2 linked regions of the Aquitalea magnusonii genome follow. The protein of the gene in region 1 interacts with the protein of each later gene in a pairwise test. Links are inferred from orthologs where the notes say so. Each region holds a gene or a part of one and is shown on either strand. Other genes may lie near its edges.

What was found.
Region 2: the proteins of pepP (region 1) and DLM_RS05785 interact in binary tests that used the Escherichia coli proteins (3 or more experiments, as listed by UniProt). The link is inferred for Aquitalea magnusonii from one-to-one orthologs.

What each region holds. Positions count from the first base shown.
Region 1 is NZ_AP018823.1:1,016,821-1,021,244, forward strand. The notes cover bases 1,509-4,424. They hold pepP (Xaa-Pro aminopeptidase), read left to right. Parts: upstream 1,509-2,276; coding sequence 2,277-3,572; downstream 3,573-4,424. Other genes in these bases: DLM_RS04990 (YebC/PmpR family DNA-binding transcriptional regulator), read left to right, coding at 1,509-1,932; DLM_RS05000 (FAD-dependent monooxygenase), read left to right, coding at 3,575-4,424. In the rest of the region: DLM_RS04975 (GNAT family N-acetyltransferase), read left to right, coding at 1-76; flagellar biosynthesis protein FliQ, read left to right, coding at 73-342; flagellar biosynthetic protein FliR, read left to right, coding at 354-1,130; more of DLM_RS04990, read left to right, coding at 1,207-1,508.
Region 2 is NZ_AP018823.1:1,185,172-1,192,663, forward strand. The notes cover bases 1,827-4,759. They hold DLM_RS05785 (aminoacyl-histidine dipeptidase), read left to right. Parts: upstream 1,827-2,532; coding sequence 2,533-3,987; downstream 3,988-4,759. Other genes in these bases: DLM_RS05780 (TenA family transcriptional regulator), read left to right, coding at 1,827-2,349; xerC (tyrosine recombinase XerC), read right to left, coding at 4,053-4,759. In the rest of the region: DLM_RS05775 (putative bifunctional diguanylate cyclase/phosphodiesterase), read left to right, coding at 1-1,534; more of DLM_RS05780, read left to right, coding at 1,564-1,826; more of xerC, read right to left, coding at 4,760-4,928; DLM_RS05795 (AAA family ATPase), read right to left, coding at 4,930-5,781; DLM_RS05800 (TerB family tellurite resistance protein), read right to left, coding at 5,902-6,315; DLM_RS05805 (thioesterase family protein), read right to left, coding at 6,333-6,758; DLM_RS05810 (universal stress protein), read left to right, coding at 6,879-7,328; DLM_RS05815 (helix-turn-helix domain-containing protein), read right to left, coding at 7,431-7,492. UniProt on the Escherichia coli protein: Dipeptidase with broad substrate specificity. Requires dipeptide substrates with an unblocked N-terminus and the amino group in the alpha or beta position.

The sequences.
Region 1 (4,424 bases):
TGGCGAGACGCTGGAAAACTGGCTGATGGCCAAAGGCGGCTGGCAGGAGCCTGCCGACGCAAGGAGAGAATCATGAGTCCGGAACTGGTCATCAATCTGGTGCAGAACGCACTGTACATCCTGATCATCGTCTCGGCACCGGTACTGCTGGTGTCGCTGGTGGTGGGTCTGTTGGTGAGCGTGTTGCAGGCCGCCACGCAAATCAACGAAATGACGCTCACCTTCATTCCCAAGCTGCTGGCGATGTTTCTGGTGCTGGTGCTGGCCGGGCCGTGGATGCTCAACACCCTGGTGGAATACACTACCCGGCTGTTTCAAAGCATCCCTACTGTGATTGGCTGACCCCGCCCGCCATGTTCAGTATTTCCGATGCACAGATCAGCGCACTGGTTGCGATGTTTGCCTGGCCCTTTGCCCGCATCATCGGCCTGTTTCTGGTGGAACCCCTGTATGCCTATCGCGGCGTGCCACGCCGCTTCAAGGCCGGTTTCGCCCTGATGCTGACTGTGCTGGTGGTGCCATTGCTGCCTCCCGCGCCAGCCGTGCCGGTGATATCGGCGGCGGGGATTGCCATTTTGTTCCAGCAATTGCTCATTGGCCTGGCCATGGGCTTTGTCATGCGGCTGACCATGACCGCGGTGGAAATGGCCGGTTTCATCATGGGTGCGCAAACCGGTTTGGGCTTTGCCATGTTCTTCGACCCCATGCACGCGGCCCAGGTGCCGGTGGTGTCGCAACTGCTATCGATGTTTGTCTTCCTGCTGTTCCTCACCTTTGATGGCCATCAAGTCGTCATTTCCACCTTGGTGGAAAGCTTCCAGGTGCTGCCCATCGGCATGAGCATGCCGGCTCAGGGGCTGAAGGCGCTGGTGTTATGGGGCAGCCACATCATCTCCTGGGGTATCTGGCTGTCCATGCCGGTGATTGCCGCCTTGCTGGTCACTAACCTGGCGATTGGCGTGATGACCCGTGCCGCCCCACAGTTCAATATTTTTACCTTTGGTTTTCCGCTGACGCTGATGATCGGTTTCATCACCATCTATCTGACGTTACCGCTGATGGTGCCGGCCATCGAACAGATATACGGTCAGGCCTTCACCTTCATGTTGGCCATGCTGAAGGCGAAATAGCTTTCTGCTAGAATAGCGGCCAAATTTTCCAGCATTAAACCGGCCCGGTGACGGGCCACACCAGATTGAGGCAATTATGGCAGGTCATAGCAAATGGGCGAACATCCAGCACCGCAAGGGTCGTCAGGATGCCAAGCGTGGCAAGATCTTCACCCGTCTGATCAAGGAAATCACCGTTGCTGCCAAGATGGGCGGCGGCGATGTCAACATGAACCCGCGTCTGCGCCTGGCAGTGGACAAGGCCAAGGCCGAATCCATGCCCAAGGACAATATCGATAACGCCATCAAGCGCGGTACCGGTCAGCTCGAAGGCGTGGATTATGTCGAGTGCCGTTACGAAGGTTATGGCATTGGTGGCGCTGCCGTGATGGTGGACTGCCTGACCGACAACAAGACCCGTACCGTGGCCGATGTGCGTCATGCCTTCTCCAAGTATGGCGGCAATATGGGCACCGACGGCTGTGTGGCCTTCCAGTTCAACCATTGCGGTTTCCTGGTGTTTGCTCCGGGCGTGGACGAAGATGCGCTGATGGAAGCGGCACTGGAATGCGGTGCCGAAGACGTGATCACCAATGATGACGGTTCCATCGAAGTCATCACCGGCCCCTACGAATTCAGCGATGTGAAACAGGCGCTGGAAGACAAGGGTTTCAAGGCCGAAATGGGCGAAGTCACCATGAAGCCGCAGAACGAAACCGAACTGGCCGGCGAAGACGCCATGCGCATGCAAAAGCTGCTGGATGCGCTGGAAGACCTGGACGACGTGCAGGACGTGTACACCTCGGCCACGCTGCTGGACTGATGCCATATGGCAAGGCTTGCCCGCGGGCAAGCTGCAGGCTGCAGACAAAGTGATTTGGTGCGATTGTCTGGACCCGGCAACGCCGGGCCTTCCACCTTACAGCTTGATTCCGCAGCCTTCCCATTTATTCCCAATCCCCGCCCTTGCCTTGCCAATTGAGGAAGAGTGCGTCGTTTTCTTTCCAGAAAACGCGTGGGCTTGGCAGTAATCTGAGGCTTGCCTGCTGGCAAGCCTTTTTCATGCCTGCCATTTACTGATTGTCAGCATCGGCAGCGCTGTCGCAGCAGTGTAAACTGCAGCCATGCCGGGATGTTGGCCGGTTCAAGTCATGCGAAAGAGTCATCATGTACCAGAGTCATGCCGAACGCCGTACGCGTCTGATGCAGCAGATGGGGCAGGGCATTGCCATCCTGCCCACCGCGCCCGAAGTGGTGCGCAACGCCGACAACCACTATCCCTACCGGGCTGACAGCCATTTTCTCTACCTCACCGGCTTTGCCGAGCCGCAGGCCGTACTGGTACTGGACGCGGGGACGGGCAAATCCATCCTGTTCTGCCGGGAAAAGAATCTGGAGCGCGAGGTGTGGGAGGGCTTCCGTTTTGGCCCGGATGGCGCGCGCGAAGCCTTTGGCTTTGACGAAGCCTATCCCCTCAGTGAACTGGATGCCCGCCTGCCCGACCTGCTGAGCGGTCAGAAATCGCTGTGGTGGAATATAGGTCGCAATGCCGGTTTTGATGTGCGGGTAAATGGCTGGCTGGACGCGGTGCGCCAGCGTTACCGCAGTGGTGAGCAGCCGCCCGCGCTATACCACGACCTGCTGGTATTGCTGGATGAAATGCGCATGATCAAGGACGCTGGCGAACGCGCTACCTTGCGCCGGGCCGGACAGATTTCCGCCCTGGGCCATATCCAGGCCATGCGTGCCACCCGGCCAGGCATGATGGAATACCAGGTGGAAGCGGAAATCCTGCATACCTTCATTCGCAATGGCGCACGCTACCCCTCCTACGAAAGCATCGTGGCTGGCGGTGCCAATGCCTGCACCCTGCATTACGCAGCCAATAATGCCCGGCTGAACGATGGCGATCTGCTGCTGATTGATGCCGGTTGCGAACTGAACGGCTATGCCGGCGATATCACGCGCACCTTCCCGGTGAATGGCAAGTTCAGCCCGGCCCAGCGCGATGTCTACGAAATCGTGCTGGCTGCGGAACTGGCCGGCATTGCCGCGGTCAAGCCTGGTGCGCTGTGGAACGAGCCGGGTGATGCCGCGCTCAAGGTATTGGTGCAAGGCATGCTGGACCTCAAGTTGCTTAACGGCAGCGTGGACGGGGTGATCGAATCCGGTGCCTTCCGTCAGTTCTACATGCATGGCATCGGTCACATGATAGGCCTGGATGTACACGATGTCGGCCAGCGCAAGCTGGGCGGTCAGTGGCGCAGCTATCAGCCTGGCATGTGTACCACCATCGAGCCCGGCCTGTATATCCGCCCGGCTCAGAATGTCCCGCCCGCATTGCACAATATCGGCATCCGGATTGAAGACGATGTGCTGGTGACTGAAACCGGGCACGAGGTATATACCGCCGACGTACCCAAAGAAATCGATGCAATTGAAATCCTGATGCAGGGTGTCTGAACATGAAGAACACAGACAGACAACACAGCCGCGATTGCGGCCACGATGGCGGCGAACACGCCGACATCATTATCGTTGGCGGCGGGCCGGTAGGCGCGCTGGCCGCATTGCGCTTTGCCGCCGCCGGACGGCGGGTGCTGCTGGTGGAGGCCCGCGCCAAGGATGCGCCGCTGACCGATGCGCGCGCACTGGCCTTGTCCTGGTATAGCCGCGAGGCACTGCTTGCCGCCGGCGCATGGCCGGACGACCTGCCTGCCAGCATGATAGACAGCGTGCATGTATCGCAGCAGGGGGCTTTTGGCCGTACCCGGCTGGATGCCGCCGATCTCAAGCTGCCGCACCTGGGCGTGGTGGTGGATTATCCGGCGCTCACCCTCGCCATCAATGCCAGGCTGGAGCAGGCCGGGGTGCAGGTGTGGTGGGAAACCCGTGTCGATGCCGTGAGCAGCATGGCCTGCTATGCCACGGTCAAAACCAGCGGTGTGCATGGCGAGATTACCCTCACCGCGCGCCTGGTCGTGCTGGCCGAGGGCGGCGCGCTGGCAGACAGTCTGCCGGGTATCAAGCGGCTGACCCATGATTACCAACAATGCGCGGTACTGGCCGAAGTCAGCACCGAACAGCCTCCGGCCGGTGTGGCTTATGAGCGCTTTTCGAAGCAAGGCCCGTTTGCCTTGCTGCCGCACGGCGACAATTACATGCTGGTGTGGACCCGCAGTCACGACGATGCCAAGGCCTTGCAACAAGCGCCCGATGAGCAGGTGATGGCCGAATTGCAGCAGGCCTTTGGCGAGCGCCAGGGCAAGGTGCTGAGCATTGGTCCGCGTGCCAGCTTCCCCTTGGCGCTGCGTC
Region 2 (7,492 bases), 170 kb from region 1 along the record:
GCTGGTGACGGCCAGCCAGTTACGCGCCCACAGTGAAAACAAGCAAACTTATCCCAGCCTGAGACTGCAAAGTGTGGATGGCAGCAGCCACATGGTTTCTCTGGTGGTCTCGCCCATTCGGGATACACACGGGGAGGTGGATGGGCTGGTGCTGGCCTTGCATGACAAATCCATCGAGCAGCAATACATCAGCCACCTTTCCTGGCAGGCGGCGCATGATGCCCTCACCGGCCTGTACAACCGGCGTGAATTCGAACAGCGCGTAACCCGTGCGCTCAGCCGCTTGATGGTGACCGATACCTCGCATGCACTGCTGTTTGTTGATCTGGACCAGTTCAAACTGGTCAACGACACCAATGGCCATGCCGCCGGTGACGAACTGTTGCGTCAGGTGTGCCGGGTGCTGCAGGAGCAGTTGGGCCTATCCGATGTGTTGGCCCGTTTGGGTGGCGACGAGTTTGGTGTATTGCTGGAGGACTGCCGCATTGACGGTGCGCTGGATAAGGCAGATCGTCTGCGCCGTGCGGTACAGCAAGCCGGTTTCCAGTGGGAAGGCATCCCGTTTTCCATCAGTACCAGCATTGGACTGGTATTTCTGGGTGAGCCCGGCGTTACGCTGGCCGAGGCCATGCAGGCGGCAGACATCGCGTGCTACATGGCCAAGGAAAAGGGACGCAACCGCATCCAGCTATACAGTTCCAAAGATACCGAACTGGCAGTCCGCTCGGTGGAAATGGCATGGGTACAACGCTTGCGCTCGGCCATGGAGGAGGAGCGGTTCTGTCTTTACTGCCAGGAGATCATCCCCTTGCAGTCCAACGGCAAGAAGCAAGGGCGGCATGTCGAGGTGCTGCTGCGGCTGCGGGATGAGACTGACCGTATCATCCTGCCTGCTGCCTTCATTCCGGCAGCCGAGCGTTTTAGCCTGATGCCGGACATAGACCGCATCGTGGTGCGCCTGACCTTCGAAACCCTGTGGCAGCAACGGCAACACGGCGATCATTCCATTGCACTGTGTGCCATCAACCTGTCCGGAGCCACCTTGTGTGATGACAACTTCCTCGACTTTATCCGCCGGCAGTTTGTCAGCTATGCCATTCCGCCCGGGATGATCTGTTTTGAAGTGACCGAAACCAGTGCCATTTCCAATTTGCAGCAAGCCACGCGCTTCATCAGCGAACTCAAGAGCCTGGGTTGCCACTTTTCGCTGGATGACTTTGGCGCTGGCATGTCGTCCTTTGTTTATCTCAAGCATTTGCCGGTGGATTACCTGAAAATTGATGGCAGCTTTGTCAAGGACATGGTGAATGACTCGGTAGACCGCGCCATGGTGGAAATGATCAACCATATCGGCCATGTCACTGGCAAAAAAACCATTGCAGAATTTGTTGGCCTGCCGGAAATTCTCGCCGTATTGCAGCAAATCGGCGTGGATTATGCACAGGGCTATCATATTGGCGAGCCGCAGCCCTTTGTCGCGCCAGCCCGCAATCGACCGGAACCGGCGATATACCGCTTGCCTGATCGCAAGTAATGACGGTCCTTTTCAGGAGAGAGTGAAACATGTCAGACCAGCAGCCATTTGTCCGCACCGGTCCCTTGATGGATGTCTCCAGTTATCCGGCCTGGACGCAGGATTTGGTCTATCACTGCGACCGTTACAAAAGCGAGGTGGTGGAGCACGAATTGTTTGGCCGGATGCAGCAAGCCTGCCTGGATCATGCAACGCACAAAGCCTTCCTGTCTGGTGGTTGGCCGGTGATTGAGCAGTTTCCGCAATACATGGCCATGAATCTGCTGAAGATCCGCTATGGGCAGGGACCAGGGCAGGATATGGCGCGCCGTTACCTGATCCGCAATATCCGGGTAGAACAGAATCACGCCGACCATTGGGTCAACTGGGCTGCGGCATCCGGGGTGGATGTGCCTGCCATGCTGCATGGCACGCATGCATTGGAAACCTTGTGCCTGAGCCAGTGGTGCTGGCAGGTGTGCGACCGCGACTCCCTGGCCGTGGCCATAGCAGCAACCAACTATGCCATCGAAGGTGCAACGGGTGAGTGGTCGGCGCGGGTGTGCGCCGAGCCCCACTATGCCCAGCTATTTGATGAAACAGTGCGTGCCAAGGCCATGAAATGGCTGAAGCTGCACGCCAAATATGATGATGCCCATCCCTGGGAGGCGCTGGAAATCATCGTCACCCTGGTGGGGCTGAATCCATCTGCGGAAACCATCAGCCGTCTGCGGCACGCCATCTGCCGCAGCCATCAGTTCATGCGCATGCTGCTGGACTACTACATGCGCTCGGCCACACCGCCGGTGGCTGCCGGATTGATGCGTCCTGCCTGATTTCAGAGCCATGTTGCCATGGCAAGGGCAGGCCCGCAGTGCAATGCCACATGACCGGACGGCGTGCGCATGCTAAAGTCGATTGTGTACAAAACAGGGCTGTCATTGACAGTCTCTGCCACGCACTATCGCTGACGGCGCACAAGATGCCCGTCACCATGTCATGTCAAAGGATATATTGTGGTGAATATTGCCGAGCTTCAGCCGCAGGCGGTCTGGGAGCATTTCCAGACCCTGTGCGACATCCCCCGTCCCTCCAAGCACGAACAGCAGCTACGCGACTATCTGAAGGGCTGGGCCGAGTTGCGCGGTTTGCAAACCGTGGTGGACGCCGCGGGCAACCTGATCGTACGCAAACCGGCTACACCCGGTCTGGAAGACCGTGTCGGCGTGGTATTGCAGGGGCATCTGGACATGGTGTGCCAGGCCAATGCCGGCACGGAGCATGATTTCTTCAAGGATCCGATCCGCCCGGTCTTGCAGGATGGCTGGCTGGTGGCGGAAAACACTACGCTTGGCGCAGACAATGGCATTGGTGTGGCCATGGGGCTGGCGGTGCTGGCCAGTGATGATATTGCGCATGGCCCGATCGAAGTGCTGATGACTCTGGACGAGGAAGCCGGCATGGGGGGGGCGCTGGGACTGGAGCCAGGGCTGTTGCAAGGCAGCATGATGATCAATATCGATACCGAAGAGTGGGGTGAGTTCTACATGGGCTGTGCCGGGGGCGTGGATGTCAATGTCACACGCAGCTATGACACGCTTGCCCTGCCGGCCGGCTATCAGACAGTGTCCCTGTTGATCCGTGGCCTGAAGGGTGGGCATTCCGGTGCCGATATCCATCTTGGCCGTGGCAATGCCAACAAGCTGTTGGTGCGCCTGCTGCGTGAGCTGGAAGCCGAAACAGACCTGCGTCTGATCTCCTTTGTGGGCGGCACCGCGCGGAATGCCTTGTCGCGTGAGGCCGTTGCCCAGGTGGCCTATCCTGCAGCCGATGCACAGCGTGTGGCAGCCAAGCTGGATGCCTTCCAGTCCTTGCTGCGGTTCGAACTGGCGGGTGTGGATGAGGGCGTCACCGTGGTTGCCGAGTCATCCTCGGCCACCAGCGTGCTGGCGGCGGCTGATCAGGCGGCCATCCTGGCGGCACTGCACGCCGCACCGCATGGGGTCAAACGCATGAGCCAACGCGTCAGTGGTGTGGTGGAAACCTCCAACAATCTGGGGGTGGTGCGGGTGGAGCAGGGCAAGGTTTTTGCCAATCTGATGGTGCGCTCGCTGCTGGATTCCGGCACCTGGATGTTGGCGCGGGAAGTGGAAAGCCTGTTTGGCCTGGCCGGTTTTGCCGTGGAAATGGAAGGCGGCTACCCCGGCTGGGCACCGAATCCGCAATCGCCCTTGCTGGCCCTGTTCCAGCAGGTTTATACGCAGGAATTCGGCGGCAAGGCTGGGGTGCAGGTCATTCACGCCGGTCTGGAGTGCGGCATCATCGGGGCCAAATATCCCGCCATGGATATGGTTTCCTTTGGTCCCACCATCCGCGGGGCGCATGCGCCGGGAGAGCGTGTGGAACTGGCCTCGGTGGACAAGGCCTGGCAACTGCTCAAGGCCGTACTGGCCGCGGTGCCGCGCCGCAGTTAAGCAGCACGTGCATCTGAGCAACAGCGCCGCCAGCATGCGGCGCTTTTTCTTGCATGCCAGCGGCCTCAGTCTTTCTTGCGCGCACGCGGATGGGCAGCATCGTACACCTTGGCCAGATGCTGGAAGTCCAATGCGGTGTAGATCTGGGTGCTAGAAAGATTGGCGTGTCCCAGCAGCTCCTGCACCGCGCGCAGGTCGCCGGATGACTGCAATAAATGGCTGGCAAAGGAATGGCGCAGCATGTGTGGGTGGACGTGCCGGTCCATGCCGGTGCGTATCGCCCATTCCGCCAGACGCTTTTGCACCTGGCGCGCACCAAGGCGTTTGCCATACCTGCCCACAAACACTGCCTGGCAGCCCGGTTCTGCCACTCTTTCCTGCAGCCATTGTTGCAGGTATGTCAGCGCGGTGCGGCCAATCGGCAGCAGGCGGGTCTTGTTGCCTTTGCCACGTACCCGTAGCAGTTGGTCGGCCAGGTCCATGTCGGCCAGATCAAGACTAACTGCTTCGGACAGGCGCAAGCCGGAAGAGTACATCAGCTCGAACAGGGCGCGATCACGCAGACTGAGCGTGTCTTCCGGCGGAATGTGTTCCAGCAGTGCCGCCGTACCGTCGACCGGCAGTGCCTTGGGCAGTGGTTTGTCCTGTTTGGGAGCGCGTAGACCCAGACAGGGGTTGGCATCCAGTTGTTGTTGCCGCAACAGCCAGTCGAAGAACTGTCGCCAGGACGACAGCTTGCGCGCCAGGCTGCGGCTGCGCATGCCGCCTGCGTGCAGGATGGCCATTGCCTTGCGGATGTCGCCAGCACTGACATGCAGCCAGTCGGCGGGCTCCAGCAGGGTCTGCAGCGCCTGCAAGTCCCGCAGATAGGCATCCTGGGTGTGCGGGCTCTTGCCCTGTAGGCGCAGTTGCTGGGCAAAGTCCTGCAGCAGATCGCTCATGTCAGCCACGGCGCAGTCTGGCCATATTGGCCAGCCGCTCAAACAAGGAAAGATCCTGTTCGTTTTTCAGCAGTGCGCCGGCCAGAGGCGGCAGGCTGGCTTCCGCATGGCGCTGTGCCAGTTCTGCGCTGTCAATGTTCTCGCCGGTCAGCAGTTTCAGCCAGTCCAACAGTTCGGACGTGGTTGGTTTTTTCTTCAGCCCAGGCAATTCGCGGATGGCAAAGAACACTTCCAGTGCCTGTCCCACCAGTTGTTGCTGCAGACCGGGATAATGCACCTCGATGATGGATTGCATGGTGGCCCGATCCGGAAAACGGATGTAGTGAAAGAAGCAGCGACGCAGGAAGGCGTCGGGCAGTTCTTTTTCATTATTGGAGGTGATGATGATGATGGGCCGTTGTCTGGCGCGGATGAACTGCTGGGTTTCATGCACGAAGAACTCCATCTGGTCCAGTTCGCGCAGCAGGTCGTTGGGGAATTCGATATCGGCCTTGTCGATTTCGTCAATCAACAGCACCGGTGCGGTTTCGGCTTCGAATGCCTGCCACAACTGGCCCTTGATGATGTAGTTGCCGATGTCGTGGACCTTGGCGTCGCCCAGTTGCGAATCGCGCAGGCGCGATACGGCATCGTACTCGTACAAGCCATGCTGTGCCTTGGTGGTGGATTTGATCGGCCAGATGATGAGCTGGCGTCCCAGGCTGGCAGCAATTTCTTCAGCCAGCATTGTCTTGCCGGTGCCAGGCTCTCCCTTGACCAGCAGCGGACGTTGCAGGGTGATGGCGGCATTGACCGCCATCATCAGATCATCGGTGGCAACATAGCTGGCGCTGCCGTTAAAGCGTGTGTTCATGTGGGTTGGCCTTGTTGTTATTCCGTACAAAAGCCGCCGCGGACAGCCGGGGCGGCTTTCAGACTGCTTGACTGGCAGCACACGGTCCTCGTGTGTTCCGTGAGACTGCTGCCAGCGATTTCAGCGCACGAACTGGCGTTCCAGATCTTCCAGGCTGATGTTCCATTCTTTCATCATGTGACGTAGCAGGACGATTTCCGGATCACTGATGGTGCCGTCGGACTTGCTGATGTCCATGGCCAGAACGCAGGTCAGAATGCGTTTGTTCGGGTCGGTCACTTCTGCCAGCATGGCTTCGATGCGGTCGCTGTCCAGCAGATGGATGGTGCCATCCTGCTCTGCCTCGTCAGAAATGTCGTCACAGTATTCCACCAGCACCTGAGCAAACTGTTTGCGTGGCAGCTTGATCAGATCGTACACGTTGACGTCTTCTAGCAAGTCCAGCTCGCGCGGATCCATATTGCCATCGGAAATCATGAACATTGCCAGTAAACGGGCAATGGCCTGCGGGCTGTTGATCGGATATGGACGCATGACGGAATCCCCTGTTGTTATTGGTTGAGTCTGGTGGCGAAGGCCGGTGGCATGGTGGCCACCTGACGGGTCTGGTAGTCGAAAAAGACGATTCCCGTCTTCAATCTTGCCACTTCTTTGCCACTGTTGCCATCGATTGCCTGGTAGACGATATCCAGCCCATATTTGTTGGGGTCACATATACCCAGCTTGAAGAGCAGACTGTCGCCATGAAAGACCTCGGCGCGGTACATTATCGCAGCATCAGCCATGATAATCCCGGCACCTTCGACATCCAGTTCGCTGTAACCCATGCTGTTGAGCCAGCGCAAGCGTACCTCATGGGCCAGCCGTAAAATGGCATCATTGGCCATGTGACCGCCATAGTTGATGTCACCGATGCGAACCTCCATGCTGGTCTGGTAAAGGAAGTGCTCGGGAAGCGCAATCTTGATGCGGGCCATGATTTCACCTGAATAAAATGGCCTTCAGTCTAATCGACTGTCTTAATCTGCATCAACCGCTGGCAGGCTCGGTTTGATAGACTGAATGCATAGTACCAACACACACACAAGGAGAGGGTTATGTACCAACGCATTTTTGTGCCGGTGGACGACAGCGACACTTCCAACCTTGCGCTGGCTGAAGCATGCCGGCTGGCGAAAAGCATGAACAGCACCATCCGGCTGGTGCATGTGGTGGATCTGGCGCAGTTTGGCTGGGGTGGCACCGAGTTTCTTGATGCGGCAGAACTGCAAAAATCCATCAAGCAAGCTGGTGAGCAAGTGCTGGGTCAGGCGCAGGCGCAGGCAGTGGCTGCCGGGCTGACACCGGAAGTGAAGATCCTGGAAAGCTGGGGCGACAAGATTGCCTCGGTGTTGCTGGATGATGCCAATAGCTGGGGGGCCGATCTGGTGGTGATGGGAACCCACGGTTGGAGCGGCTTGATGCACATCCTGATGGGCAGCGTGGCCGAGGGCTTGCTCAAGCAGGCGGATGTGCCGGTTTTGCTGGTGCGTAACGCCGGTGAGTAAGCGGAAGGACCTGGTGTTGCGGGCTATGGCTCAGGCATGAAAAAGGGCAGTGGTGCTCATCAGCGAGGATGAGCGCCACTGCCCTTGGATCAGAAAGCGCGATCAGCTTGCGGTTGCTTCGCTGCTGCCTTCCTGAGCTTCCATCTTGGCACGTACGGCCTTGC